One region of the Collimonas rhizosphaerae genome, then DNA from elsewhere that is predicted to be linked to it. Evidence: predicted binding sites of a transcription regulator. Region 1 holds the regulator's gene; the other holds the start of a gene.
The links. The regulator FNR, encoded in region 1, switches genes on or off when oxygen is low (the NO sensors DNR and NnrR bind a similar motif). The targets are predictions, from matches to a motif close to TTGATNNNNATCAA.
Positions count from the first base shown of each region.

Region 2: V8G57_RS22495 (universal stress protein) is a predicted target of FNR. The motif match lies at 4,724-4,737, and genes of this name have one in related genera.

Region 1 is NZ_JBANDC010000019.1:78,820-94,177, forward strand. It holds gene V8G57_RS21795 (potassium channel family protein) at 1-275, shown strand, start outside; gene V8G57_RS21800 (hypothetical protein) at 297-473, shown strand; gene V8G57_RS21805 (ribose-phosphate pyrophosphokinase) at 473-1,369, shown strand; gene V8G57_RS21810 (bifunctional acetate--CoA ligase family protein/GNAT family N-acetyltransferase) at 1,385-3,802, shown strand; gene fnr (fumarate/nitrate reduction transcriptional regulator Fnr) at 3,813-4,619, opposite strand; gene V8G57_RS21820 (BON domain-containing protein) at 5,027-5,698, shown strand; gene V8G57_RS21825 (universal stress protein) at 5,757-6,605, opposite strand; gene V8G57_RS21830 (translational machinery protein) at 6,625-7,008, opposite strand; gene V8G57_RS21835 (TraR/DksA family transcriptional regulator) at 7,033-7,407, opposite strand; gene V8G57_RS21840 (hypothetical protein) at 7,557-7,763, opposite strand; gene V8G57_RS21845 (AMP-dependent synthetase/ligase) at 7,975-9,858, shown strand; gene V8G57_RS21850 (acetate/propionate family kinase) at 9,855-11,078, opposite strand; gene V8G57_RS21855 (bifunctional enoyl-CoA hydratase/phosphate acetyltransferase) at 11,075-12,502, opposite strand; gene adhP (alcohol dehydrogenase AdhP) at 12,770-13,804, shown strand; gene V8G57_RS21865 (oleate hydratase) at 13,862-15,358, shown strand, end outside.
Region 2 is NZ_JBANDC010000021.1:10,221-25,578, reverse strand. It holds gene V8G57_RS22525 (MFS transporter) at 1-266, shown strand, start outside; gene aroG (3-deoxy-7-phosphoheptulonate synthase AroG) at 553-1,620, shown strand; gene V8G57_RS22515 (retropepsin-like aspartic protease family protein) at 1,682-2,317, opposite strand; gene V8G57_RS22510 (YajQ family cyclic di-GMP-binding protein) at 2,440-2,925, opposite strand; gene murB (UDP-N-acetylmuramate dehydrogenase) at 3,122-4,153, shown strand; gene ppnP (pyrimidine/purine nucleoside phosphorylase) at 4,299-4,613, opposite strand; gene V8G57_RS22495 (universal stress protein) at 4,873-5,295, shown strand; gene V8G57_RS22490 (MgtC/SapB family protein) at 5,417-6,097, opposite strand; gene argG (argininosuccinate synthase) at 6,378-7,712, opposite strand; gene argF (ornithine carbamoyltransferase) at 7,761-8,675, opposite strand; gene rsgA (ribosome small subunit-dependent GTPase A) at 8,863-9,828, opposite strand; gene V8G57_RS22470 (M48 family metallopeptidase) at 9,821-11,104, opposite strand; gene orn (oligoribonuclease) at 11,193-11,801, shown strand; gene V8G57_RS22460 (UPF0149 family protein) at 11,857-12,555, opposite strand; gene V8G57_RS22455 (DNA ligase) at 12,844-13,713, opposite strand; gene V8G57_RS22450 (VOC family protein) at 13,795-14,181, opposite strand; gene V8G57_RS22445 (serine/threonine protein kinase) at 14,268-15,260, shown strand; gene V8G57_RS22440 (DMT family transporter) at 15,288-15,358, opposite strand, start outside.

The DNA of each region.
Region 1 (15,358 bases):
TCGGGTATGGCGACCTGGTTCCCTCGACACCGGCGTCCAGGATTTTTGCTGCTTTCATTGTATTGCTGGGTTACGCCTTATTTTCAGTGGTCACAGCCAACATATCCGCCATGCTGGTGGGTGAGGACGAACAGCGCCTGGAGCGCGAACTCCATGCCGATATGCGCATGCTGCGCAAGGAGATTTCGTTATTGCACAAAGAGTTGAAGTCTCCGCGTGCTGAAAGCCGCGGCAACGATCCAGAGAACGCCGGCAAGAAATTGAAACACGTTTGAACCGGCAGAAAGAAAACCACAATGAAAATCCAATATTTGAAGGCCTTTGCCCCTGATCCGCGCAATACGATCCTGTTTGCCGGCTACCAGATCGGGCAGCCGTACCTGACCATCCATGCCGAGTCGCCGAGGGAGCTGGCCTATGCGCGTGCGTATGCCGAGGCCCAGGAAAACTTGATTTCGTTACAGGAGGTTTGATGAGACCCGTACTTTTCTCGATGCCAGGCAACGACGGCTTTGCCTCGCAGCTGCGCAGTATGTTAACTGCCGAAATTGGCGACATGCAGATGCATCATTTTCCGGACAAAGAGTCCTGTCCGCGCTTCATGACCGCCGTCGATAGGCGCCATGTGGTGCTGGCATGTGCGCTGGACCGGCCTGACGGCAAGATCATGGAACTGTATCTGGCCGCCAGCGTTGCCCGCGAACTGGGCGCCCGCAGCGTCGGCCTGGTCATCCCCTACCTGCCTTACATGCGGCAAGATGCGCGCTTCATGGAGCAGGAGGGCGTGACCGCCGGTCATTTCGCGCGCCTGATCTCCAGTTGCTGCGACTGGCTGGTGACGGTCGATCCGCATCTGCACCGGTATCGCGACCTGGCCGAAATCTATACGGTTCCAAGCCGCGTTGTGCATGCGGCACCTGAGCTGGCAAAGTGGATTGTCGCCAACGTGGCGCTGCCGGTGATCATCGGCCCGGACGCGGAAAGCGAACAATGGGTAGCCGCGGTGGCAGCCGCGGCGGGGTGCCCGCATACGGTATTGCACAAGAAGCGGCGCGGCGACAGCGAGGTCGAAGTATCCATTCCCGATGTGGCGGAGTGGAGCGGCCGCACGCCGGTCCTGGTCGACGATATCGTCTCCACTGCGCGCACCATGGTTGCGGCGGTCAAGCAGGTCAAGGCCGCAGGCATGGCGCCGCCGGTATGCATCGCCGTCCATCCCCTGTTTGCGGGAGACGGCTATATCGCATTGCAGGTAGCCGGCGTCGAGCGTATCGTCAGCTGCAATACGATCGCCCATTCGAGCAACCGGATTGACATGGCAAAGCCGGTTGCGGCTGCCGTCGCGGATTTGCTGGGTGAACGCGGCTAGCCCGGGAGGATACGCGTGAGCGCAAGAAACCTGCAGTATTTTTTCGAGCCGCAGTCGATTGCCGTTATCGGCGCTTCTGAAAAGCCGAAGAGCATAGGGACATGCGTGTTGCGGCATATAGTGCGGGGAGGTTTCAAGGGGCAAATCTTTCCGGTCAATCCCAAGTATGACCTGCTGGACGGCATCAAGACCTTTCGCAAACTGGATCAATTGCCGGCAGCGCCTGAGCTGGCCGTCATCTGTACTCCGGCGGCCACGGTGCCCAGGATCATCGGCCAGCTGGGCACCCTGGGCAGCAAGGCGGTTATCGTGATGGGCGAGGCGGCCGTCAGCGACGGCGGCTTGCTGCAAGCCGCCTTGCAGGCGGCGCGTCCGTATTTGCTGCGCATGATCGGCCCAGGTTCAGCCGGCATCATGGCGCCGGCAGTCGCGCTTAACGCCAGCCTGGTTGCCGGCGGAGCGCTGCCAGGACGGATAGCATTGCTGGCAGAATCCGGCGCGCTGGCTTGCGGCATGGCCGACTGGGCAAGTTCGCAGGGTATTGGCTTCTCCAAGGTGGTTGCGCTGGGCGGCAGCGCCGATGTCGACGTCGGCGACATGCTCGATTTCCTGGCCGGCGATGCCGGCACGCAGGCGATATTGCTGTGCGTCGAGCATATCCCGCATGCACGCAAGTTCATGTCGGCCGCCCGCGCCGCCGCCCGCAACAGGCCGGTCTTGGTGCTCAGGAGCGGCCTGTACGGCGCCGTCCCGGATGCGATCTTCGACGCCGCGGTGCGCCGGGCTGGCATGCTGCGCGTCTTTTCTACCGAAGACCTGTTCAGCGCGGTCGAAACCCTGTCGCGGATCCGTCCGCTCGACGGCCGCCGGCTGCTGGTGATTGGCAATGGTCGAGGACCGGGTTTGATGGCTTGCGACGCCCTGGTGCGCAGCGGCGGCAAGCCAGCGATGTTATCGGGCGAGACGGTGGGGAAACTTAAGCTGCTCCTGCCGGCAGCGGGAAGCAACGCTGTTCCTGTCGCGCTGCCGGCCAATGCGTCTGCGCTGCTGTACGGACAGGTGATGGAAGCCGTATCGGCCGAGCGCGGCGCGGACGCCTTGCTTGTCATCCATGCGCCGAGCGCACTGGAGTCCTGCACGGAGATCGCCAATGCCATCGCTTCCGTACGAACGAAAAGTGAACGCAACATTCTTTCTTGCTGGCTGGGCGGCGCTTCGCTGGATCCGGCCCGGCAGATTTGCGCGGCGGCCGGCATTCCCGCCTATGCGACGCCGGATTCAGCGGTATGCGGCTTCATGCAAATGGTGGATTTCCGGCGCAACCAGAATCTGCTGATGCAGGTGCCGCCGTCGGCATCGGCCGGTTTCATCGTGGACCGGGTGGCCGCGAACGGGATTGTCGAGGTTGCCTTGCGTGACAGCCGGCAGCATTTGTCGGCGGCCGACACCGGCACGCTGCTAGCCGCTTACGGCATCGCGGTAAAGGAGGCGCCTCAGGCGAGCGACGCTCTGCCTGAGGCCACCGCACTGACAATCGGCCTTGCCATCGATCCTGTATTCGGCCCGGCTGTCGTCCTCAGGCAGAGCGGGAAAGATGGCCGGACGGAGACAAGCGCAGGCTTGCCGCCCCTGAACCTGGTGCTGGCGCGTGACATGGCCGCGCATGGCGGCGTGGCGGGATTGGCTGACGACGGGCTGCAACAATCCGCCCCCGGTGCGGACCAGATTTGCCAGGTCCTGCTCAAGGTCTCGCGCTTGCTGACCGATATTCCCGAACTGGCCGAGCTTGAAATCGGCTTTCCGTCGCCAGGCGGCCAAGAAATGGCCGGCATGTACGCGCATGCCAGGGTGCAGCCGAGCGAGGCCGGCAGCGGCCTGCAGCGGCTGGCGATCTGCCCCTATCCGGATGACCTGGAAGAAATCGTTTGCTGGCAGGGCGCGCCGCTGCTGCTGCGGCCGATCCGGCCGGAAGACGGCGAGGCGCATGTGGCGTTCTTCAACGCCCTTGATCCGGAGGATGTGCGTTACCGCATGTTCGTCGGCATGCGCGCCTTGCAGCCGTCGCAGCTGGCGCGTTTCACGCAGATCGACTACGACCGTGAAATGGCGTTCATTGCGACCAGGCCAAGCGGCGACGGTAGCGCCGAGACGCTCGGCGTAGCCAGGGTGGTGGCGGATCCGGACAATATCCAGGCGGAGTTTTCAGTGATCGTGCGTTCTGACCTGAAAGCACTGGGGCTTGGCCAGGTGCTGATGACAAAATTGATTGCGTATTGCCGCAGCCATGGCACCCGCGAGATGATCGGCGAAGCGCTGCCGCACAATGTCCGCATCCTGCATCTGGTAAAGAAGCTTGGCTTCGAGGTGAAACCGCTGGAGCGCAGCAACACCATGTGGCTGCGCCTGGATCTTCGGCCCGGGTTGCAGCGCTGATAGCGCGAGCTCAGGTTTTAGCGGTCGCCGGGCCGGCCGGCTTGCCGGTTTTTTTTGCCATCAGCGCCGCTTCGCCGCCAAGCGCGATCTCTTTTAATTTCGTGAGGTCCAGGATCTGGATTTCCCGTTTGTCGACGGCGATCCAGCCTTTAACCCTGAAACTGGAAAGGAGCCGGCTGATGCTTTCGATAGTCAGGCCAAGGTAATTGCCGATGTCCTCCCGCGACATGCGGAACTGGAAATTGGTGGAGGAGTAGCCGCGCGCCAGGTAGCGTGAGGACAGGTTGACCAGGAAAGCGGCAAAGCGCTGTTCGGCGCGCATGTTGCCAAGCAGGAGCATGACATTCTGGTCGCGCGTGATTTCCTGGCTCATGATGCGGTGGAAATGATGCAGTAGGGTCGGGATATGGCTGAACAGTTCTTCCAGCCGCGTAAATGGAATCTCGCAGACCTCGCTGTCTTCCAGCGCGACGGCGTCGCAGTGGTGATGGTCGGAGCTGATGGCATCCATGCCGAGCAATTCGCCGGCCATCTGGAAGCCGGTAATCTGTTCTTCGCCATTATTGCTTATGTGGCAAGTCTTGAAGTGGCCGAAACGGATGGCGTAAAGGTTCTTGAACGGGTCCCCCATCCGGTACAAATGCTGGTCGCGCTGGATCCGCTGTCCGCGTCCGATGATCTGGTCGAGGCGATCCATGTCGGCATTGCCCAGCCCCATCGGCAGGCACAGCTGGTGCAGGCTGCAGCCCGCGCAGCTTGCCTTCAGCACGGGGATATTGAGGAGCGGCGAGGCCACTCTGGAAAACGGCGTATTCATGGTTGGTGGGGATATTCCGCATTCATCATTGATTGGCTATCGGTTTCGCACATACATATCTGCCGCTGCGGCGTTCGCAAAGCCATGGAGCGCATTGTATCGAAATCTTGCTGATGAATGTACACCGTATGTGAAGGATATACAAATCAGCGCCAGCCGCAATGGAATGAATTAATTGCCGCTTTCCTGATTTTTCCGTGGCTGGACCTGTCAATAGTGACAGCTGTCCATTTTTTTTGATGTGCATCAAATCCCTGCTTCCTGCCGCATCTATGATGGTTTCAGGACGCGCAATCAAGCGCCGCGCGCGGGTTCCGCATCGATAGTCGGTGGAGACTACCTTGGACCGGCGCGGTCCTGAGCGTGGGTTACGGAACATCATGTCAAACCGATAATGGAGGAACGAGATGAAAAGCGATCGACAGTTAAGGCAGGACGTCATGGATGAGCTGGAATGGGACCCGTCTATCAATGACACGGAGATTGGCGTCGAAGTCAAGGATGGCGTGGTGACTTTGGGCGGGCATCTGGGCAGCTATGCCGAGAAATATGCCGCCGAACACGCGGCGCTGCGGGTTGCGGGCGTCAAGGGCGTCGCCGTTGAACTTGATGTCCGGCTGTCCGGGACAAGCGAGCGGACAGATGCTGAAATCGTGTGCGCCTCCGAGTTTGCATTGGAATGGAACGTCCTGGTGCCGCCGGGCAGGGTGCATGTCATGGTGGAAGACGGATGGGTGACGCTGAGCGGCGAACTGGAGCGGGATTACCAGCGCGTGGCTGCAGGAAAGGCGATCCGCAACCTGATGGGAGTGACTGGCGTCAGCAATCAGATCACGGTCAAACCTGCCGTACTGCCGAGCGACGTCAAGGTCAAGATCGAAGCCGCTTTGCAACGGCGCGCTCACATAGAAACGCAACGCCTTACCGTCGTCGTCAACGGCGACCAGGTGACGCTTGCCGGGCCGGTACGTTCATGGTCGGAGCGTTACGCTGCATTACAGGCAGCCGCGGCGGCGTCGGGCGTGACGCGGGTAATCGATAAGATGGTGATTGCCGAGGTTGGCGCGTGGGGCGGATGACGGCATCCGACTCCTGAAGCAAAGCGCTCTGCCATACCGGTGGCAGAGCGCATATCCCCTAATGCACCATCATAACCGGGACCGTCATCGACTCCAGAACCGTCTGGGTCACGCCTCCTAGCATGATTTCGCGGAAGCGCTTATGGCCGTATCCGCCCATCACGATCAGGTCGGCGCCGAAATCCGCAGCATGTGACAGCAATGCATTGCCGGTATCGATATCTTTCGGCATGGCCTGTTCCGAGACCTCGACCTTGATGCCGTGGCGCGCCAGGTAAAGGGCGATGTCGGCCCCCGGCTGCTCGCCATGGGCGCCGGATGGATTGCCCCTGCCAAGCACCACAACCTGCACCAGATCGGCCTGCTGCAGCAGCGGGATCGATGCGCTGACGGCGCGCGTCGCTTCCACGCTCGCATCCCACGCCACCAGCACCCTTTTCCCGCATGCAGGAAAGTGGCCGGCATAGGGCACGATCAGCACTGGCCGGCCGCAATTCAACAGCACATATTCGGGGAAATCGGCGCGCAGCACAGCGGAATAGTCGGCGGGGTTGACCTGGCCGATCACCACCAGGTCGCTGTAGCGTGCCTGCAGGCACAGGCCGGCGCCTGCATCGTCTTCGACCAGGCGTTTTTCGAATGATTTGACGTCCATCTTCCAGGCTGCGGATTCAAATTCCGCCAGCCGGCTTGCCGCTTGTTCGCGCAATTCGCTCATTGCCGGCTCGAGCAGCGCCAGGTTGCTTTCGCCGATGACTCCAGGCATGAGAAACTGCGGCGCAACGCCGGTCGCCGCGGCGCCGATCAGATGCGCGCCGTGTTTTTGGGCAAGCAATGCGGCAATCCTGATCTGCTCCTGGCCGCGCCGCGATTCGTCCACGTGCACGAGAATAGTCTTGTAGTCCATGTGAGGCCTCTCTGGTCGATCAAAGCAGGAAATCCGCCTTGAGAAAATATTGACGCGCAAACGCCAGCAATTGCGGGTCGCCGGGATGGTCCACGGTTTCCACGCCAACGATTTTTTCCGCCAGTTGGTGCTTGTGCCTTAGCAAATGCTTGATAAAGGCCATCTTTTCCAGGCCGGGTCCTACGATCAGGATCTGAAGGGCTTGCGGCAGTGCATTGGCAATGGCGTCAAAGTAGGGCGCCTGTTTTACCGCATCCGGTATCCTGGAATGCATTTCGGAGGCGTATGGATTCGCATGCCTGGAATGCATCCTGATGGTTTCGTGCGCGGCCGCACCCGGGCTGAACGCGATGATATGGGCTTCTGCATGGTCGAGCCATACGACGATGTGATTGAATGACATGGGGCGTCCTTGCAAAAAAATGCATCAGGCGCCAGGCTCGGGACCTTGGCGCTGGCTGTTTTCCATCTCGGCCTGGCAGTGCCGGCAACGCTCTGCCGTGGGATGTATTTGCAGCCGTTGTGGCGCAATCGTTGCGCCGCACGCGGTGCAGACACCGTAGGTATGCGACTTGATGCGCCGTAGCGCGGCCTGTATCTTTTCCGCTTCCGCGGGCTTGTGCAGCAACAAGGCGATTTCGGCATCGGTCAGCAATTCTGCGGCAATGGCATCGTCCTTGCCGCTGTGCTTGAAATGCGCCTGGTCGGCCGAATGCTGATGCAAACGGATGGCATCCAGTATGTATTTCCGGCGCCGTTGCAGCTGGCTTTCGACTTGCCCTGTCAGACGAGAAGAGATCATTTCTGCCTCAGCGGAAAAATGAAGAATCGGTTACGAGCTTAATTCGGTGAGAGAAGGAGATATTGATGTAAATCAAAATCCGCATCGTTTCCTGGTTCAGGGCTGCAATACATGCATGCGGATGGCCGGGCGGCGAAACCACGCCGGCGTTATGGCCGCCTGAGGTCAGCAAAAATGTCACTTCGGCATCGGTCAGCCGGTGTATCTTGAATACCGATCGCCATGCTCGCCGCGGCAATCGCCAGCAAGGTGCCGCCCAGGCAATGGCCGACGCCATTGACTTGCGCCGAGCCGGTGATGCCTGTAACCGCATCGACCGCTGCCATCACTCCCAGCTTGCGGCATTCCTCCATCATCGGATTGCCTGGACGCTGCGCCTGACCATGCGCTTGCCAGGTGTTCTGTTCCGGCGGACTGTTTTTTTCGATTCATGGTGCGTTTCCTGATACGGATGATACCCAGCATAACCACGGCCAGGCGGAAGAATTTGATCCAGATCAATTCAGGCGGAACGGGTTGCTACTAGAGTGGCTTACATAGGTCGGGAAAAACGGATCGGGGAATAAAATGAAGAGCGCCGAGGGCACATATTTGGAGAACATTGCAACGCTGGCGGATCTGTTTGACTGGCGGGTCAGGCAGACGCCCGAAAACGAAGCATATCGTCACTTCAATCCCGAGACGGGACATTGGCGCTCCCATAGCTGGGGGCAGATCGGCGAACGCGTCAGGACTTGGCGCAGCGCGCTGGCCGCCTTGTGTTTCCCGGTTGGCGCACGGATTGCGGTATTGCTTCCCAACGGCATCGACGCGGTCTGCATCGACCAGGCCAGCCTGGCGCTGGGACTGGTTCCCGTGCCTATGCATGCGCTCGACAATCCGGCCAGCATCGCGTACATCGTCAAGGATTGCGACGCCGCCATGCTGGTGGTGTCCACCCGTGCGCAATGGGAAGCTATCGCCGCGGTCGGCGAAACAATGCCGCTATTAAAGCTGGTGCTGGTGACGGAAGACGGCAATTTCGCCGGCCATCACTCGCCGCTGCATTCCCAGGGACTGGTGATCGCCTTGCCGGCCTGGCTGGCAGGCGGCAGCTTGCCCAGCAATGCAAGCCGACCGGCGGTGACGGGCGAAGCGCTGGCGGCGATCGTCTATACCTCGGGAACCACGGGCAGGCCAAAGGGAGTCATGTTGACGCACGATAATGTCCTGTCGAATATCCGGGCGATGATGGCCAGGGTAACGGTGAGCGCATCGGATGTGTTCCTGTCGTTCTTGCCGCTGTCGCATACCTTTGAACGTACTGTCGGTTACTACCTGCCGGTTGCCGCCGGCAGCTGTGTCGCTTACGTCAGGTCCATTGCCCAGATTCCGCAAGACCTGAAAATCGTCCGGCCGACGGTACTGGTCTCGGTGCCGCGCATCTACGAACGGTCACACGTCAAATTGCTGGAGACGCTGGCCGGTTCCAGCCGCATGGCGCAAGGATTGTTCGCATTGGCGCAAACAGTCGGCTGGCGGCGGTTTTGCCGCAGCCAGCACCTGCCGAGCGCCGGCGGGTCGCCGCGCTGGCTGGATGCGCTGTTGTTTCCAGTCTTGCGGCGGCTGGTGGCGCGCAAGGTGTTGGCCCAGTTCGGCGGCCGCCTGCGTATCGCCGTGTGCGGCGGCGCGCCCTTGCCGCAAGCGGTGGCGGAATGTTTTCTTGGACTGGGCTTGCCCTTGGTGCAGGGTTACGGCATGACCGAGACCTCGCCGGTGGTTGCCTGCAATACGCCAACCGACAACTGGCCTGCCACTGTCGGCAGGCCGCTGGCAGGCGTCGCGGTGCGTATCGGCGATAACCAGGAGTTGCAGGTGCGCGGCGGCAGCGTCATGGCCGGTTACTGGAAACGCCCCGAAGAAAGCGCAAAGGCAATGACTGCGGATGGCTGGCTGCGTACCGGAGACCAGGCGGCGATGGAGGGCGGGCGCATCCGCATCATCGGCAGGATCAAGGAGATCATCGTTACCTCCACCGGCGAGAAAGTTTCACCGGCAGACCTGGAGCTGGCGATCACGGCTGACCCATTGTTTGAACAGGCTTTCGTGCTGGGCGACAACCGGCCGTTCATCGCGGCTTTTGTTGTCCTGAACCAGGCCGGATTGGCAGCGCTGTCGCACCAGCTGCAGCTGGATGCAAGCGCAAGCGCTACCGTCGACTCGCCGCTGCTGCGGGATGCCGTCCTGCGTAGAGTGCAGCAGGTCAGCATGCGGTTTCCAGCCTACGCGGTGCCGCGCGTGGTTCGCATTGCGGCGCAGCCATGGTCGCTGCAAAACGGCTTGATGACGCCGACATTGAAACTCAAGCGCAATGCATTGCTGGCGCATTTTCATGCCGACATCGATAATATCTACGCGCCGCGCACGCCGATCCAGGCATTGGACGATGTGGTGGACACCATCGTCAGCTAGGAACGGAGGATCGCCAGTGCGTGCCGGGCTGCGATCCATTCTTCATTGGTGGGCTCCACAGCCACCGCGACCTGGCTGTCGGCAGAAGAGATCAATGGCGAGTTGCATTGATTGGCATCCTGGTCAAGGCGTACGCCGAGGAACGCCAGGTCTCGGCAAACGCGGCTGCGGACCTCCGCGCTGTGTTCGCCGATGCCGGCGGTAAATGCCAGCAGGTCGAGACCGCCCAGCACGGCCGCCAGTGCGCCGATCTCTCGGACGATGCGTCGCACGTACAAGTCCAGTGCGGCGCGCACCTGGTCGCCGATGGCATCCTGCCGCCGCTCTTGGGCAAACAATGCAGGGGGATCCGGTGATACGCCCGAGACGCCGAGCAAGCCGGATTCGTGATAAAGCAGGTGGGCTACCTGTTCCAGGCTCAACTTCTCGATTTCCATCAGATAGAGCACGGCTCCCGGATCGAGCGCGCCGCAGCGCGTGCCCATCATCAATCCGTCCAGCGCTGAAAATCCCATGGTGGTGCCGACGCTGCGCAATGCTTTCATCGCACACAGGCTGGCGCCGCTGCCCAGGTGGGCGGCAATTACGCGGCCGTGGGATGCGGCGCCAAACCGTTCTTCCAGCACCACCGACATATATTCATAGGACAGGCCATGAAAACCGTAGCGGCGCAAGCCGCGCTCCCACAGCGTATAGGGCAGCGGCAGCATCTGCTCGACCTGGGGCAGGGTGTGGTGGAATGCGGTGTCGAAACAGGCCACCTGCAGCAGGCCGGGCTGGCTGGCCAGCAATACCTCGATGGCTTCCAGTGCAAACGGCTGATGCAAGGGCGCCAGCGGAATGTAGTTTTTCAAGTCCGCCAGCACTTCCGCATCGATCCTGGTCGGCGCGGAATATTTGCTGCCGCCATGGACTACGCGGTGCGCCACCGCGCATAAGCGGCGCGCGCCCAGGTGAACGGCCACCCGCTCGCGTATATGCATCAGGGCGCTGTGGTAGGGCTGCGCCGCATCCAGCGCCAACGGCGCGGATGCGGCGCCGGATTCGACATGGCTTGGCTTGGCGCCGCCTATGCCTTCGACTTTGCCTTTCCATTCGGCCTGCCGCGGCAGCGCGGCGGGCGCGGCGTCGAACAGGGCAAATTTGATGCTGGACGAACCGCAATTGAGCACCAGGATGAATCCGGCGCTGTTGGGCGGCAGGGTTGCGGCCGTGTTCATTGCGGATGGCTGCGGTAATGGTGGGCCAGCATCAAGGCGATGGCGCAAGACGCGATGCGGGTTTCACGCGAATCGGCGCGGCTGGTCAGGATGACCGGCACCTTGGCGCCAAGCACGATGCCGGCGCTGGCGGCGTCGCCCAGGTACTCCAGCTGCTTGGCCAGCATGTTGCCGCTTTCCAGGTCCGGCACCACCAGGATGTCGGCGCGGCCGGCGACTTCCGAGACAATGCCCTTGATGCCGGCGGCGGCGACGGAGACGGCGTTATCGAAAGCCAGGGGGCCGTCCAGCAGGGCGCCGGAAATCTGGCCGCGTTCTGCCATCTTGCACAGTATTGCCGCATCCAGCGTCGCCGGCATGCGCGGATTGACTGTTTCCACCGCCGCCAGGATCGCTACCCGCGGACAAGCGACGCCGATCACATGCGCCAGGTCGATGGCGTTGCGCACGATATCTGCCTTGTCATCCAGGGTCGGGGCAATGTTGATGGCGGCGTCGGTGATGATGAAAGGGCGCGGATAGGCGGCGGTTTGCATCAGGTAGCAATGGCTGATGCGGCGCTTGGTGCGCAGTCCGGCAGCCGCGGCCACGATGGCTTCCATCAGTTCGTCGGTATGCAGGCTGCCTTTCATGATTGCTTCGACTTCGCCCTTGCCGGCCATTTCCGCGGCGCGCGCGGCAGCCGCATGGCTATGCGGGACATCTTCAATGTGGATGTCCGCCAGGTCCAGCCCGGCGGCGCTGGCGACTGCTTCGAGCTTGGCTCGCGGCGCCACCAGCAGCGGTACGATCAGGCCGGCCCGGTGCGCATCCAGCGCAGCCGACAGGCTCGGTTCGTCGCAGGGATGGGCCACCGCGACACGGATCGGGCTCAAGGACTGCACATGGTCCAGCAAGCGCTGCACCTTGTCGCCGGAGCTGATCCGGACTTCCGGCAAGGTCATCCTGGCGTACGCGATCTTTTCGGCGGGCGCAATCACTTCGGCATCGCCTTCGATCGTTATCTTGCCGTCCTGGTTGATGCATGAACAGCTGAGCCTAAGCTGCTTTTTCTCGGGATCGCGCGCGGTCACAACGACACTGATGGTCAGGGTATCGCCCACCCGTACCGGATGCAGGAACCGCAAAGTCTGCGCCAGGTACACCGTACCCGGTCCGGGCAGGCGGGTGCCAAGCACTGCTGAAATCAACGATGCGCCCCACATGCCATGGGCGATGACGCCATGGAAACGGCTGGCTGCGGCGAATGCCGGATCGAGGTGCTGGGGATTGACGTCGCCGGACATGACGGCGAACAGCTGGATATCTTCGGTGCTCAGCTTGCGTTCCATGCTAGCGCTGTCGCCGACGGCGATCTCGTCGAAAGTCAGGTTGTGGAGTATGCGTAAATCGTCGTGGAAGGCGGCGTGAGAAGTATCGGTCATGTTAGTCGAAAGTAGATGGAACGAGAGTCCGGTGGCAGGAGGCAGGCCGGACGCCGCGGTATATCCAAAGCATAACAATAGGGATACAAAAGATTTTGATGCAGATCAACTATACAGGACAGCGCCGCCGGATCGGCACATTCATCCGCGACGCAGCCTGGCGTGACAGAAGTTTCGTATCGGGGTGAAATTTGATTTACATCAATAACACTGCCGTCCTGCACGGTTACGCTGGCGCCAATCATCTATCCAAAAGAAGGAGACGCCATGTCAAATAAAATGCAAGCTGCCGTTGTCGAACAGTTCGGGAAACCGCTGGTGATCCAGGAATGCGATATTCCGGTTGCCGGTCCCGGCCAGATCCTGGTCAAGACCGAAGCCTGCGGCGTATGCCACACCGACCTGCACGCCGCCCACGGCGACTGGCCGCTAAAACCTGCATTGCCATTCATCCCGGGGCATGAAGGCATCGGCCTGGTGGTCGGGATCGGGGCCGGCGTGACGACGGTGAAAGAAGGCGACCGGGTCGGCGTGCCATGGCTCTATTCAGCTTGCGGCCATTGCGAGTATTGCCTTTCGGCGCACGAGACGGTATGTGCGGAAGCGCAGTTTGGCGGCTACACGAAGAATGGCGGGTTTGCCGAGTACATCCTGGCCGACGCCAGCTATGTCGCCCATATCCCCGCAGGTCTTGCAGCAGTCGACGCGGCGCCGATTATCTGCGCCGGGGTCACTTCGTACAAGGGCATCAAGGAAACCGGCGTCAAGCCCGGCGACTGGATCGCGATTTCAGGCATCGGAGGCTTGGGGAACCTGGCCATCCAGTACGCGAAAGTGATGGGCTTGCATGTCTGTGCGGTCGATATCGACGACGGCAAGCTGGCCAGCGCCAAATCCCTGGGCGCCGACCTGACGATCAATGCCCGGGACGGCGACGCGGTGGCAGCCATGAGGGAGGCGACCGGCGGCGGCGCCCACGGCGTCTTGATCACGGCGCCTTCGCTAAGCGCATTCCAGCAAGGGGTCGCCATGACCCGCAAATGCGGGACCTGTGTCCTGGTTGGCTTGCCGCCGGGTGAATTCCCGTTCCCGCTGTTCGACGTGGTGGCGAATTGCATCACGGTGCGCGGCTCGTTCGTCGGCACCCGCCAGGACATGGCCGAAGCGCTTGCCTTTGCCGCCGAAGGCAAGGTCAAGGCGCAGATCGAGTTGCAGCCGCTGTCAGCCATCAACCGTGTTTTTGAACGGCTTGAGCATGGCGACGTGGCGTCGCGCGTGGTGATCGATTTCCGCAAGGACTGACGAAGCCGGACCGGACAACGTTGCAGAAACGCCATGAATTTTCAAGGAAATGGAAAAATGAACAAGAAAGCATATCTGGTAGGGGGCGGCATCGGTTCCATGGCGGCCGCCGCATTCATGATCCGCGACGGCAAGATGCGAGGCAGCGATATCACCATCCTGGAGGCTGCTGCCGTTCCGGGCGGCAGCCTGGATGGCTGCGGCAATCCGGAGCAGGGCTATTCCATGCGCGGCGGCCGCATGCTGACCTTCGATAACTATGAATGCACCTGGGACCTGTTCAAGTCGATTCCGTCGCTGACTGCAAAGAACAAGTCCGTGCTTGACGAAACCATTGAATTCAACGAGCTGTACAGGTCCGCTTCAAAGGCGCGCCTGGTCGACCGCTGGCGTGGCAACGTCCCGGTGACGTCGATGGGGTTTTCCATGCAGGACCGCGCCGAATTGCTGAAACTCAGCAATGCCGACGAAGACCTGCTGGGCAGCAGCAATATCACAGACTGGCTGTCGCCGCCGTTCTTTGAGACGGCATTCTGGTACATGTGGTCAACCACATTCGCCTTCCAGCCTTGGCACAGCGCGGTAGAGTTCAAACGCTACCTGCATCGCTTCATGCTGGAATTCACGCGCATCGAAACGCTGGGCGGCGTCAAGCGCACCATCTTCAATCAATACGATTCCCTGGTGCGTCCATTGCATGACTGGCTGGCGGCGGAGGGCGTTTTTTTCGTCATGGATTGCACGGTGACGGATTTCGGACACGAGATAGTCGACGACATGTTCGTGGTCACCGCCATCCGCTGCCGGCGGCAAGGAATGGAGGAGGTCATTGAAGTCAGGCAGGGCGACCTGGTGTTCTTTCAAAACGGCTCGATGACCGATGCCTCCAGCTTGGGCTCGATGACAACCGCGCCCGCATCCTTGTCCAAGATTGACAGCGGCGGCTGGAAACTCTGGGAAAAACTGGCGCTGGGACGGCCGGAATTCGGCAATCCTGCCGTTTTCAACAGCTGTATCGCCCAGTCATCCTGGGAGTCGTTCACCGTTACGTTAAAGAATCCGGCGTTCTTCAGGCAGATGAAGGATTTCAGCGGAAACCAGGCCGGGACCGGCGGCCTGGTGACATTCAAGGATTCCAGCTGGCTGCTGTCGGTGGTGCTGCCGCATCAACCGCATTTTCCCGGCCAGCCGGAAGATGTGCAGGTATTCTGGGGATATGCCCTGTTTCCGGACAGGGTGGGAAATTTTGTCGCCAAGCCCATGGCTGATTGCAACGGCGAGGAAATCCTTCGCGAGCTGTGCGGGCACCTGCGCTTCGACCTTGGTTCAGTCGCTCAAGCGATTTGCATTCCTTGCCGCATGCCGTACATCACCAGCATGTTCATGCCGCGCACACGCGGCGACCGGCCGCTGCCAGTCCCGCGGAATTCCAAAAACCTGGCTTTTATCAGCCAGTTCGTTGAAATTGCAGACGATGTCGTTTTCACCGTCGAATATTCTGTGCGGGCTGCGCAGATGGCGGTCTACCAGCTGCTTTGCATCGACCGCCAGGTG
Region 2 (15,358 bases), on a different contig from region 1:
ATGTAGTGCAGCAGGCGGAACGCCATGCGCCGCGTGCGGTGGATGTGGCTTCCGGCCTGAACATTGCAGCATTCAATGTCGGCATTGCGCTGGGCGCCTGGGGCGGCGGCCTGATCGTCAGTCATCTCGGCTTGATGGCGACTCCCTGGATCGGCGCTATCGTGGTGCTGGGCGCGTTGGGCCTGACTTCGCTGGCGGGACGGCTGGATCGGCGGGATGGGATTGCGCCCATCGTTGGCGCGGGGCATGCGGTTGCCATGCATTGATCGGCGAAGCCCAGCCGGCTGCAGTTTTGCGCTGCCGCAGGGTGTGGTAATCCTGGCCTTGCCAAATTTCTGGAAATCCTGCACTATTGGCCTTGATTTTAATAATCCTTTACTGAAAAACATGTCTTTCGCACGCGCTTATTTCTTTTTTTACTTTAGCTATTCCAGCCCCACGGCGGTGAAAAGCGGTAAGCGTTCGTAAGTAAAGAGCAAACCGAAATTTCTAAAAAACCGCCAGCGATGGCGGTTTTTTTATACCCAGTCACTTTTGAGCCAGGAGAAAAACATGCTACGCACCGACGATCTGCGCATACGAGAAATGAAAGAATTAGTTCCGCCATCCCATTTGATCCGCGAATTCGGCTGTTCCGAAAAGGTGGCCGAGACGGCCGCCAATTCGCGCATTGCCTTGCATCGTATCTTGCATGGCCAGGATGACCGCCTGATGGTGGTGATCGGCCCGTGCTCGATCCACGATACCAAGGCGGCGATGGAATATGCCGGCCGCCTGGTCGGCGAGCGCGAGCGCTTCAAGGGCGAGCTGGAAATCGTCATGCGCGTGTATTTCGAGAAGCCGCGCACTACGGTGGGCTGGAAGGGCCTGATCAACGATCCGTACATGGACAACAGCTTCCGCATCAACGACGGCTTGCGCATGGCGCGCGAGCTGCTGCTGAACATCAATGAACTGGGCCTGCCGGCCGGCACGGAATTCCTGGACGTGATCAGCCCGCAGTACATTGCCGACCTGATCAGCTGGGGTGCGATCGGCGCCCGTACCACCGAATCGCAGGTGCACCGCGAACTGGCTTCCGGCTTGTCATGCCCGGTCGGTTTCAAGAACGGCACCGACGGCAACATCAAGATAGCAGTGGACGCCATCAAGGCCGCTTCGCAGCCGCATCATTTCCTGTCGGTGACCAAGGGCGGACATTCGGCGATCGTGTCGACCAACGGCAATGAAGACTGCCATATCATCCTGCGCGGCGGCAAGGCGCCGAACTACGACGCGGCCAGCGTCGAGGCGGCTTGCAAGGATATCGCCAACAGCGGCCTGGCATCGCGCCTGATGATCGACGCTTCGCACGCCAACAGCTCGAAGAAGCCGGAAAACCAGATCCCGGTATGCGCCGACATCGGCAGCCAGGTTGCTGCGGGCGACGACCGCATCGTCGGCGTCATGGTGGAGTCGCACCTGATCGCCGGCCGCCAGGACCTGGTGCCGGGCAAGGAACTGGTGTATGGGCAGTCGGTGACCGACGGCTGCATCAATTGGGAAGAAAGCGTGGCGGTGCTGGAAGGTTTGGCGGCGGCGGTAAAACAACGCCGTTTGCTGAACAGCAATCCGGCTTGAACAAGTAAGCGGAGCAGGGCGGATGGGTTATCCGCCTGCCCGTCTGCAAGACCGGGCGCTGTCAGAAGCGCTTGGTCAGCACCATCATCTCGCCTTCGCGCCGCATCTCGGTGCGGTTCAGGAACGACATGCCGAGCAGCGCGAACGGCAGCCCGGCTTCCTGCACCAGGGCATCGACCTGGTTCATTTCAATATCGCCGATCTTCACGGTGTTCAGCTTGACCATGTATGCCGGGGCCGCGCCGTTGGCGGTGTTGACCATGGTCATGCGACCCTTCTTGTAGTCGACGCCAAGCCGCATTGCATCCGAAGCGGGCAGGGCGATCATGGTGGCGCCGGTATCGACCAGCATGGTCATCGTCGCGCCGTTGATCTGGGCCTGCGCCACGAAGTGCCCCTGCGGATTGACTTTCAAGGTGACGCTGGAAGTAGCGCCCGGCGCGCTGCGGCTGACATATTCGCCGATGCCGATCACCTGGCGTTTGCCTTTGACCTCCAGCGTTGCGGTCGAACCGTTGGCTTCCACCAGCTTGACGTCGTCGGTGACCTTGCTGCCGACCGAGAAGGTCTTCGGCGCGGAGCCGTCGATGACCAGCACCGCCTTGCCCGGAAACAGGCCGACTACGCCGATATCGGAAGCTTGGGCGGTAATGGAGGCAAACAAAAACAGGCTGGAGATCAAGGCAAGCGGGCGCATGAGTATCCGACTTTCGTGGCAAGAGGTTGAGATGGCGCCGTATTGCCGATTTCATGATCAGCGGGCAACAGCAGAAGGATAATAACCTTATATGTTGCCTCGATACAATTTAACTACGGAATTTAATCACGGAAATTATTGAATTCCAGCGGCAGGTCGGCCACTTCCTTGCGCAGCATCGCCATCGCCGCCTGCAAGTCGTCGCGCTTGGCGCCGGTGATGCGTACGGCGTCGCCCTGGATGCTGGCCTGGACTTTCATCTTGCTGTCCTTGACGATGCGCACGATCTTCTTGGCCGCTTCGGATTCGATGCCATTCTTGATCTTGATGACTTGCTTGACCTTGTCGCCGCCGATCTTTTCGATCTTGCCGATGTCGAGGAAGCGGGTGTCGACATTGCGCTTGACCAGTTTTGCGGTCAGTACATCGCGCACCTGGCTCAGCTGGAATTCCGAGTCGGCATAGGCGGTCAGGTCGCGCTCTTTCAATTCGATGCGGGCGTCGCTGCCCTTGAAGTCGAAGCGGGTCGAGATTTCCTTGTTGGCCTGGTCGTTGGCGTTTTTTACTTCAACCAGGTTGGCTTCCGATACGGTATCAAATGATGGCATGGTGATATTCCTTCTATATGTTCAAACAAAGCCGGCCGCGGAACCGGTGGCTGGCGCGGCCGTCAAGCTATGCGCATTTTAGCGGACAAGAAACCCGAGGTGTCGGTCCGGCCGCGCTATTTTCTTGCCGGTCTGCCTGGCTCCGGGCGCCTGGCTGCCCGCTGGCGGTGGTTACTTACTTTATAATCCCGGTGCTATGACTATCTCCCAGCTTCCGCTCCAATTCGATTTTTCGCTGCGCCGGCACAATACCTTCGGTATCGACGCCAAGGCGCATGCCTATCTGCCGGTTACTTCACTGGAAACCCTGCAGGCGCTCAGGTCCGACGCTGTTACATCGGGTTTGCCGCGCCTGGTGCTGGGCGGCGGCAGCAACCTGGTGCTGACCCAGGATTTCCCGGGGCTGGTGTTGCATATGTGTAATCGCGGCCGGGAAATTGCCGGCGAGGATGACGATGCTGTCTATGTCCGCGCCGCCGCCGGCGAGAACTGGCACGAGCTGGTGCTGTGGACATTGGCGCAGGGTTTGGCCGGACTGGAGAACCTGTCGCTGATTCCCGGCAGCGTCGGCGCCGCGCCGATCCAGAACATCGGCGCCTACGGCATCGAGCTGCAAGAGCGCTTCCATGCCTTGACCGCCATCGATATGGAAAGCGGCGAAATCCTGGCGCTGGACCGGGACGCTTGCGCTTTTTCCTATCGCGACAGCGTGTTCAAGCACAGTCTGCGCGACCGGGCCATAGTGACGGACGTTACCTTCGCCTTGCCCAAGCGCTGGCAGCCCGACCTGCGTTACGCCGATGTGGCGCAAGAGCTGGACGCACGCAAACTGGCGCAGCCGAGCGCACGCGATATCAGCGATGCGGTGATCGCAATCCGCACCCGCAAGCTGCCGGATCCTGCGGTAGTCGGCAATGCCGGCAGTTTTTTCAAGAATCCTGTTGTTACGGCGGCGCAACGTACGGCCTTGCTGGCGCAGCATCCGCAATTGGTGAATTATCAACAGCCGGACGGCAGTTACAAGCTGGCTGCAGGCTGGCTGATCGATCAATGCGGCTGGAAGGGGAAAAGCCTCGGCGCAGCCGGCATCTATGAAAAACAGGCGCTGGTGCTGGTCAACCGCGGCGGCGCCAGCGGGCAGGATGTGGTGCGCCTGGCGCAGGCGGTGCAAGCTGATGTGATGGGGAAGTTTGGGGTGGCGCTGGAGCCGGAACCGATTTTTGTATGAGGCGCAAGCGCTTTGTATCTTAATGTGTCATTATTGGGTCACATAACGGAATTAAACTCTGTTATGCCTCATATCCAACACTCCCTAAGGTAATGGATTTAACCCGCAATGCAACCGCATCGCGGGTTTTTTTTGCCCTGGCGTATCAGGCGTAATGGCAGACGTAGTTCACCGTTTCCAGCGTCTCGATATCAAAACTCGAATTGGCCGGGATATCGAAGCTCTGGCCGTCGCTGTATGTGGTCCAGGCTTGCTGGTCTTTCTGGCGCACGCGGCAGCTGCCGCTGGTGATGTCCATGATTTCGGCAGCGCCGGTGCTGAAAGTCAGCGACGACGGCAGGATCACGCCCAGCGTCTTCTTGCTGCCGTCGGCGAAAACCACCGTGTGGGAAACACATTTGCCGTCAAAGTAGACGCTGGCTTGCTTTAGTACGGATACATTGTCGAATTGAGTGCTCATGACTTAAGGATGCTTTCTCATGGTTGGTTTTTATAACCCATTGTTTTAATGGTGCTTATTAGAACTGGCAGCTTGAACAGATCGATGCTGGCTTTATGTGTACGGGATTTTTGATGCAAATCATATTTTACGTTCCGTCTACACAATCAACCCGACTATTTACACAATCTTTACATCCAAACTGCTAATCTTCCTAACAAGATACCCACGATTGCGGATGTGATCATGTCGCCGGGATTTTGGTGGACGAGGTGCAAAAATGCAAAAAATATTGATTCCGGTTGACGGCTCGGACTATGCCTTAAGGGCTGTGAAATATGCGAGCTCGATGGTCAAGGGGGACACAGCCGCACAGATTCATTTGCTGAACGTGCAAGAACATCTTGACGGGAAAATCCAGGCTTACCTGTCTCTCGAAAAAATCAAGGCAATTGAAACGGCAGCGGCCGATGAAGTATTGAATCCCGTCAAGCGGATTCTGGAACAGGCCGAGGTCCCTTACATCGCCAGCACCCGCATCGGTCCGATTGCGAAGAGCATCGTTGACTATGTCCAGGAGCAGAAGTGCGACTGCATTGTCATGGGCACCCATGGCCGGGGAGCTTTGGGCAACCTGATCCTTGGTTCGATCATGAACAAAGTGATTCATCTGGTTCATGTGCCGGTGACGCTGATCAAATAAGCGTGCGCCGGCGTCAGGCCCATGTCCTCGAAGTCAACTGCAGCCAACCCGCTTTTGCGTGATATTCGCTGTATCTGGATGCAGCGATGCGACGACATTCACCGTGATCTGGAACCGCAGCTCAGTTGCGGCAGTGGGTCAAATCAAAATTCTCCACTCCTTCGTAAGAATTCATCATGCGTGCCAGTTCCGAGACCGACGAGCCTTTTTTGCTGTCGATGGCGAAGGCGATGAAATGCCATTTTGCATGCCTGTCGTGCGAGCTGATGGACAACGAATCCTTGGCAATCTCGTAGCCATGCTCCAAAGCCACCTTGCGCAGCGCTTCTTCGTGCGGGACAAAACCTTTTTCGAACTCAACCAGGATGGCTACGCCGGCGCGCGACGGCAGCCAGTATTCAAGCTTGGCTATCCACACCATGCAGATGGCGGACAGCAGCGTGAGCGATATTGCCGCCATGTAAAAACCGACGCCCACCAGGACGCCGATCGCCGAGGCTGCCCAGATCGACGCCGCCGTAGTGAGCCCCCTGATATTCAAGCCTTCTTTCATGATGACGCCGGCGCCGAGAAAACCGATGCCGGTGACGATTCCTTGTACTACCCGGGTTGGATCCGGATTGATCGGCAAGCCGGAGTGGCCGCCATACCAGAGCGCCGGATATCCGGCGAACACTGTCAGGGCGGTCGAAGCCATGCATACCAGGCCGTAAGTACGCATGCCGGCGGCGCGGCCATGATAGGCGCGTTCGTAACCGACCAGCGCCCCCAGGAACAAGGCTCCCAGCAAATTGAGAAACATGAGGACGTTAGCTCCGACCTCTGGGCCGGACCAATAAGCGGCCAATGAATCAAGTGAAAGAATGTTCATGCTTTTATCTGGGTTGATTGTCGGTACCGCGGTAATTGGTCCTAGGATAAACCCGTTGCGCAATTGCGCCTGCATTTGACCCAAGCGACATTTTGCCTGTGGCCATGCCTGCCGGGGTGTTCCTTGGAGGATCTTTGACAAAAAAAGAACCGGCGCAAAGCCGGTTCTGTGTCACGCCTGTGCTGGCGGCTTATTTGCCGCTGCCGTGGATTTACTCTGCGTCTTTGTCGAGCAGCGGCAGCGATACGGCGTTGCTGGATGCCAGCAGGCCGGTGCTTTGATAGATCGCCAGCTTCTGGCGTGTATCGCTGATGTCGAGGTTGCGCATGGTCAGCTGGCCGATACGGTCTTGCGGCGTGAAGGCGCCCGCGCCCTTTTCCATGGTCAGGCGGTCCGGATGGTAGGTCAGGTTGGCCGACTCGGTGTTGAGGATCGAATAATCGTTGCCGCGGCGCAGCTCGATCGTGACCTCGCCGGTGATGGCGCGCGCCACCCAGCGCTGCGCCGTCTCGCGCAGCATGATCGCCTGCGAGTCGAACCAGCGGCCTTGGTACAGCAGGCGGCCCAGGCGGCGGCCGCTTTCGCGGTACTGCTCGATGGTGTCTTCGTTGTGGATGCCGGTGACCAGACGCTCGTAGGCGATGAACAGCAGGGCCAGGCCCGGCGCTTCATAGATGCCGCGGCTCTTGGCTTCGATGATGCGGTTTTCGATCTGGTCGCTCATACCCAGGCCGTGGCGTCCGCCGATGCGGTTGGCTTCCATCATCAGCTCGACCTGGCTGGCAAACGCGACGCCGTTGAGGGCAACCGGACGGCCTTCTTCAAAGCGCACGGTGACTTCCTCGCGCTTGACTTCGACGTCGTCGCGCCAGAAGGCGACGCCCATGATCGGTTCGACGATCTTCATGCCGCTGTTCAGGTACTCGAGGTCTTTGGCTTCATGGGTGGCGCCGAGCATGTTGGAATCGGTCGAGTAGGCTTTTTCCACCGACATCTTGTAATCGAAGCCAGACGCGATCATGAATTCCGACATTTCCTTGCGGCCGCCCAGTTCCTGGATGAACTGGTCATCCAGCCAGGGCTTGTAGATCCGCAGGTTGGGATTGACCAGCAGGCCGTAGCGGTAGAAGCGCTCGATGTCGTTGCCCTTGAAGGTGCTGCCGTCGCCCCAGATGTCGACCTTGTCTTCGCGCATGGCGGCCACCAGCATGGTGCCGGTGACAGCGCGTCCAAGCGGAGTGGTGTTGAAGTAGGTGACGCCTGCGGTGGAGATGTGGAAGGCGCCGCTCTGCAGTGCAGCGATGCCTTCGGCCACCAGCTGTTCGCGGCAATCGACCAGGCGCGCCAGTTCAGCGCCGTAGGCCTTGGCTTTCTTGGGGATGGCGTCGTAGTCCGGCTCGTCGGGCTGGCCCAGGTTGGCGGTATAGGCGTAGGGAATGGCGCCTTTCTGGCGCATCCAGTGCAGCGCGGCGCTGGTATCGAGGCCGCCTGAAAAGGCGATGCCGACTTTTTCGTTGACTGGAACGGATTGCAGGATATTGGACATGATATTTCTACGTGGGTTGTTGTGACTGGGGTTGTACTGTTTGTACCGTTAATCGACTTTTCCGAGCACCAGATATTCCAGCAGCGCCTTTTGCACATGCAAACGGTTTTCCGCTTCGTCCCAGACCACCGATTGCGGGCCGTCGATCACTTCGGCCGAAACCTCTTCGCCGCGGTGCGCCGGCAGGCAGTGCATGAACAAGGCGTCCGGCTGGGCGCGCTGCATCTTGGCCTGGTCCACGATCCAGCCGTCGAAGGCTTTCAGGCGCGCTGCGTTTTCATCTTCGTAACCCATGCTGGTCCAGACATCGGTGGTCACCAGGTCGGCCCCTTCGCAAGCATCGGATGGATTGGCGAAGAAGGTGTAGCGCTGGTTGTCGGCGGCTACCTGGCCGGGATCGATATCGTAGCCCTTGGGGGTCGAGACGTTGACGTGGAAACCGAATACCTGCGCTGCTTGCAGCCAGGAATACAGCATGTTGTTGGCGTCGCCGACCCAGGCCACCTTCTTGCCGGCGATGGAACCGCGGTGCTCGATGTAGGTGAAGACATCGGCCAGCACTTGGCAGGGATGCTGCTCATTGGTCAAGCCGTTGATCACCGGCACCCGCGAGTGGGTGGCGAAACGCTCGATGATGTCCTGGCCGAAAGTACGGATCATGATCACGTCGCACATGCGCGACATTACCTGCGCCGCATCTTCCACCGGTTCGCCGCGGCCGAGCTGGCTGTCGCGCGTATTGAGGTAGATGGCGGCGCCGCCCAGCTGGTGCATGCCGGCTTCGAACGAGAGGCGGGTGCGGGTCGAGTTTTTCTCGAACACCATCACCAGCGTGCGGTCGAGCAGCGTGTAGTGCGGTTCGTAATTCTTGAATTTGCGTTTGATGAGACGGCTACGTTCAATCACGTACTCGTATTCGTCCAGCGAAAAATCAGAAAACTGCAGGTAGTGTTTGATTGCCATAAATGAAAACGGCGGCCGCTGTGGCGACTGCCGCCGATAGTTGGAATTCCATTTTTAAAACAACTGCTCAACTGCCGCGCTGCCGTTTTCCCTGCTACCTGAGATTGGCTTAGAAATGAAATAAGTGCTTCAATTATAAGGGATTTCAGTAGAAAAGATACCTGTCAAAATATGGTGTTTTTGGCAATTAATACAGCTTTTGCGACGATTCATGCAGCAATTGCACGTACAGCTGATGGCGCATGGTCGCGATCTTGTTTTCCTTGACGGCTTCCAGCACGGCGCAGCTCGGTTCAGTCAGGTGGTGGCAATTGTAAAACTTGCATTTGCCGAGGTAGGGCGAGAATTCGACGAAGGCGCGTTCCAGCATGCCTTCGCTCAGCTGGTACAGGCCGAATTCCTGGAAGCCGGGCGAGTCGATGATGTTGGCGGGATGGCCGTCCAGGCTGGCGTCGGCCGCATCCATTTCGTACAGGCGGGTGAAAGTGGTGGTGTGCTTGCCGGTATCGAGGGCGGCGGAAATTTCGCGCACGGCGATGTCGGCGTCCGGCACGATCAGATTGATCAGCGACGACTTGCCCATGCCGGACTGACCGATCAGGATGGTCGACTGGCCTGCCAGCAGGGGCGCCAGCGTGGCGCAGGTCTGTTCCGGGAAGGCGCGCGCCGACACTTCATGCACCGGATAGCCGAGGACGGCATACAGCTGCAGGCGCTGCCGGGTTTTTTCGAGCGCATCGACGATATCGGTCTTGTTCAGCACGATGTGGGCGGTGACGCCGGCCGCTTCGGCTGCCACCAGCGCGCGTGAAATCAGGTCGTCGGCAAAACCAGGCTCGGTCGCCACCACGATGAACAGCTGGGTGACGTTGGCGGCCAGCAGCTTGGATTTGTACTGGTCGGAACGGTACAGCAGGCTGCGGCGCTCATCGATGGCTTCGATCACGCCCTGGTTGGGCGAGGTCAGTTTCAACTGCACGCGGTCGCCGACGGCGACATCGCTTTTCTTGCCGCGCGTGACGCATTGCAATTTCAGCGACTTCCCTTCTACAGTCCCTTGCACCAGGTAGTGCCGGCCGTGGGCGGCGATCACCAGGCCGCTGCCGGCCTGGCTGCCATGTTGCTTGCCGTTCTGCTTGTTGTGCTCAGCCATGGGCGGCCGATAACTTGTTGGCTAGCTTGTTGATGCGCACCGAGGCCGGCGGGTGCGAGTCGTAAAACGCCGAGTGCAGCGGATCCGGCGTCAGGGTCGAGGCGTTGTCTTCATACAGCTTGACCAGCGCGGTCACCAGGTCGTTGGCGTCGGTGTGCCGGGCGGCGAAGGCATCGGCCTCGAATTCATGCTTGCGCGAACTGATCGACGACAGCGGCGACAGCAGGAAGGTAAAGATCGGCAGCGCCAGCATGAACAGGATCAGCGCCATCGCGTCGTTATTGCTGAGGTCGGGCAGCAGCAGCGGATTGACGCCGAGGCCGGTATAGAACCAGAGCTGCTGTTTCAGGTAGCCGAGTAAAGCCAGGAAGGCCAGCGAAAGCGCAAACATGACGACGATGCGCTTGACGATGTGCTTCAGCTTGAAGTGACCCAGCTCGTGCGCCAGCACTGCTTCGATCTCATGCGGCGCCAGGCGCGCCAGCAGGGTGTCGAAAAAAACGATGCGCTTGCCGGCGCCGAAGCCCGAGAAGTAGGCATTGCCATGGGCGCTGCGCTTGGAGCCGTCCATCACGAACAAGCCCTTGGAAGCGAAGCCGACCCGTTTCATCAGGCCCTCGATACGGTCGCGCAGGCTGTCGTCGCTGAGCGGCGTGAACTTGTTGAACAGCGGCGCGATCACGGTCGGGTAGAGCACCAGCATCAGCAGCTGGAAAGCGCTGAACACCAGCCAGGCGTAGAACCACCAGAGACCGCCCGATTTCGCCATCAGCTGCAATACCACCCAGATCAGCGGCAGGCCGATGGCGGCGCCGATCAGGGTGTTTTTCAGCATGTCGGTGAAGAACAGCTTGACCGTCATCTTGTTAAAACCGAAACGGGCTTCGAGCACGAATTGCTTGTAATAATCGAGGGGCAGGTCGATCAGGCCGGAAATCAGGGCAAACGCCACCAGCAGGCTCAACTGGTAGACCATGCCCGGGCCGGCCCAGCTGAACATGACGCCGGAAAGCCATTGCAAACCGCCGAGCAGGGTGAAGCCGATCAGCACGGCGGCGCTCACCAGCATCGAAAACAGGCCGAATTTGGTCTTGGCGACGGTGTAGTCGGCGGCGCGCTGGTGGGCCGCCAGGGGGATCTTTTCGGCGAATTCGGCCGGCACCGCGCTGCGATGGGCCAAAACATGGCGGATCTGGCGCGAACTCAGCCAAAAGCGCACCACCAGGGTGATCGCCAGGAAAACCACAAACAAAACCGAAAATGCAAATGAAGACATGTAGTCCCTATGTGAGAAAATAGCCGCTTATGGCTTGCGCAAACAAATGCCGGGCCTGTCTTAGCTAAATATAACGAAGAGAACAATTATGTCACAAGCCGCCGACGTATCCACTACCATCGCCGCCACTACCGCAGCCCCGGCAGCGCCGGTGCGGCCCAATGAATTCAACCTGATCTGGGTCGACATGGAAATGACCGGCCTCAACCCGGACAGCGACCGCATCATTGAAGTGGCGGTGGTGGTGACAGACCCGCAACTGAATATCCTGGCCGAAGGCCCGGTGTTTGCGATCCACCAGCCGGACGAGATCATGGACGGCATGGATGCCTGGAACAAGGGCACCCACGGCCGTTCGGGCCTGATCGAGAAAGTCAAAAACTCGACCGTGACCGAAAGCGAGGCTGAACTGGCCCTGATCGAGTTCCTGAAGAAATACGTGCCGAACGGCAAGTCGCCCATGTGTGGCAACACCATCTGCCAGGACCGCCGCTTCATGGCGCGCGGCATGCCCAAGCTGGAAGCGTTTTTCCATTACCGCAACCTGGACGTGTCGACCTTGAAGGAACTGTGCCGCCGCTGGAAGCCGGAACTGGCCAGCGGTTTCAAGAAGCATCAAAAGCATACCGCGCTGGCGGACATCATCGAATCTATCGAAGAACTGCGCTATTACCGCGAGCATTTCATCAAGGAATAACACTGCGGCGGGTGGCTATCCTGCCCGCCCGCTGTCTTGCCTGATGCGTCTTCGCTCAATCTTCCTTTGAATCGATACCGCAGCATTTCTTGAATTTCTTGCCGCTGCCGCAAGGGCACTCGTCATTGCGGCCGACCTTCGGCGCCTCGCGCTGTATCGTCTTGACCGCGGACTTGCGGTGCGGCAGCCAGTAACGGTAGATTTCCGGAATCGCGGCTTCCACTTCCACCGCCAGCTTGTGGCGCTGCACCGGATCGTCGCGCAGCGCCATTTCTTCCTCTTCCAGCTCTTCCGCGCCCAGCAGGTAGATTGGCCGCACCACCTGCGCCAGGTTGGAATGCCAGATCGGCTCCCAGGCTTTGGCGCGCAGGTTGATGCCTTCCCAGAAACCCCAGGTCCAGGCTTCGCCGTCAAGCAGCGACTTGCCTTCGTATTCCTGTTCGCAAAACAGCGGTTCGTATTCTTTTGGCGCCACTTCCAGCGTGACCGCGATTTCATTCATGTAGCGCGCGATCAGGCCGACGATTTTTTCATATTCCTTGTCGGACTTGAATTTCGGCGCGTCTTTCAGCGACGGTCCCCACACGTGCGGCAGCCACTCGCCCAGCAGCACCTGCTCCGGGCCGATCACCAGCGCCGTCAGGTAGCCGTGCAGGGTATCCATGGTCATGCTGTCTTCAGCGCAGCGATCGGACAACAGGAAGTCGTCCAGTTCGTCAAATTCTTTGTCTGAGAGGGGTTCGTCGAGATTCATGGAAATGGCCGCTTAAATTTACGATGGAAATGGGATACGGATTTTACGATTGAAATGGCCGCGGGCTGGAAAATATTCGAGCTGCTTGCCTGCGTACAATCATTTATCCTGTAACAAGTCTATCCAGATCAGGCCATCTTATATGAAAAACAGAGCATTAACCCCGGCCGATCTAGCATCCTGCCGCCAGCTGAGGCGAGGATCCATCCTCGACTCGCCGTCTTCATTCGTGCCCACGCATGAGGAAGAACGCATGGCCCTGTAGCTCGATGCGGCATGGCGCCGCAATTACGGTTCATAAACGCGCATGAAACTGGCGAAGCGCGGGATGCCGCTGTCATTCAAGCCGCGGAAGCGGTAAGTCACGACGCTGCCCAAGGGCGGCGGCCGGCGCCGCTGCAGGTCGCTTAAGCCGCTGCCGAGCTTGAAGCGCCGGCCGTCCGGCGTTTCCACCAGCAGGGCGCCAAGCATGCCCTGGTATTTTCCGTTGCCCGGCAGATGGCCGATGACCGCGGCTTCGGCATCTTCATGGGTTTTGACCTTGAGCAGGTCGTCGCTGCGTTGTGTGCGGTAAAGCGAAGCGCCCAGGTGCAGCATCAAGCCTTCGCCGCCTTGCTTGACGGTCTGTTGCAGCAAGCGCTGCAGGGTCGCGTGGTCGCCCAGCTTGAATTGTTCCACCGGCTGCACCCAAGGCACGGCAAGTTTGGCGAGCATGTCTTGCAAGGCTGGCAGGCGCTGTTCGAAGGTGCCGGGGTGGGCCGGCAGGTCGAACACCATGAAGCGCATGCGGCGCCAGGCGGCATCGTCCGGCGTTTCGCGGCGTACGGTGGAAACCGCGCGGCTGAACTGCTGGCGGCCGGCCCACAGTTCGCCGTCCAGCGCGGTTTTCGGCCAGTTGGCGGTGAACCAGTGTGGGGCGTTGATCCGCTGGCCGCCGCGCGTCAGCAATTTTTCGCCATCCCAGTAGCCGCGCACGCCGTCGAGTTTTTCGCTGATCCAATAATCGGCCAGGGTTATGCCGGGATGGTAAATATTGGCCAGCATCAGCGGCGGCGCTGCAGGGGGTGTCGCCGCTGTTGCGATGGATGGCCGACCGAGAAAGAAGCAAAGCAGCGCGGTGCTCAGCAATCTGGCGATAATTGACGATAACGCATGCATGGGACGTGGACTGTCAGGCAAGGAAGCGATATCGTAAAACGACGTTGCCTGTAGAAGCGCCCCGCAAGCGCGATTTGCGATTTAGCTTATATGCACGAAATTCAGTTCCACCCCGTTCCCGGCCGGGTCGCGCAAGAAAATCTGTTTTTGCTGCGCAGACGGCACAAACGCCACCTGGTAGGGCAGCGCATGCGCCTGCAGGCAAGCTTCCATTTCTTCCGGATCGACGCAACTGAAGGCAACATGGTCGAAGGTGGTGGCGATATCGGTATGCCTGATATCGCCGGCGCGCGCTTCGCTCAGGTGCAGCACGGCTTGGTCGCCGGCGTACAGCCAGAATCCGAAACTGTCGAAGGGCGGCCGCGCACCCGCTTCCAGGCCGATCACCTCGCAATAGAATTCCTTCAGCTGCAATAGCAGCGCACGCGGCGCGCGCAGGTTGTAATGGTTGAGGGCGATGGCTGGCACAAGCTGCTCCCGGCAATGGTGAACGATGCAAGAGTATTAGTGTAATCGATGCGATGAGCGCGCCGCTGGCGCTTACAATAGCCGACATGACAATCCCAAGCCCCGCCTCATTCTCTACCCTGACTCCCGACACCGTGCTGGACGCGCTCGACAGCATCGGCCTGCACGGCGACGGCCGCCTGCTGGCGCTCAACAGCTATGAAAACCGCGTGTACCAGATCGGCATGGAACAAGAGCCGCCGCTGGTGGCCAAGTTCTACCGGCCGCAACGCTGGAGCGACGCAGCCATCCTGGAAGAGCATGGTTTCGTGCAAGAGCTGGTGGAGCGGGAAATCCCTGTGGTCGCCGCCTGGGCCGACGTGGACGGCCGCACCCTGCATCAGTTCGACGGTTTCCGCTTTGCAGTGTTTCCACGCCACGGCGGCCGCGCGCCGGAGCTGGAGGACAGCGCCACGCTGGAATGGCTGGGACGTTTCCTCGGCCGCATCCACGCAGTCGGCGCACTCAGCAGCTACCAGCACCGGCCGACGCTGGATATCGTCAGTTTTGGCGAAGAACCCAGCGCTTTCCTGCTGGCCAACGGGTTTGTGCCGGAGGATCTGCTGGAAGCCTATCGCAGCACCGTGAGCCAGGCCTTGGAAGGCGTGCGCCGCTGTTTCGAGCGCGCCGGCAGCGTCGGCGCCTTGCGCCTGCATGGCGATTGCCACGGCAGCAATGTGCTGTGGACCGACGCCGGGCCGCATTTCGTCGATTTCGACGACAGCCGCATGGGGCCGGCAGTGCAGGATCTGTGGATGCTGCTGTCGGGAGAACGGCGCGACATGGTGCAGCAGATGGGCAGCTTGCTGGCCGGCTACGAGGATTTCTGCGATTTCGATACGCGCGAGCTGTACCTGATCGAAGCGCTGCGCACCTTGCGGCTGATCCATTACGCGGCGTGGATAGCGCGGCGCTGGGACGACCCGGCTTTCGCCGTGGCTTTCCCCTGGTTCAATACCCAGCGTTACTGGCAGGATCGGGTGCTGGAGCTGCGCGAGCAGATCGCGCTGATGGACGAAGCGCCGCTGTGGCAGGCATGAAGCCGGCCTGACGCGGCTTGGTGCGGGTTAGTGCGACACCGACTTCGAGAAGATGTTCAGCACCAGCACGCCCGCGACAATCAGGCCGATGCCAGCCA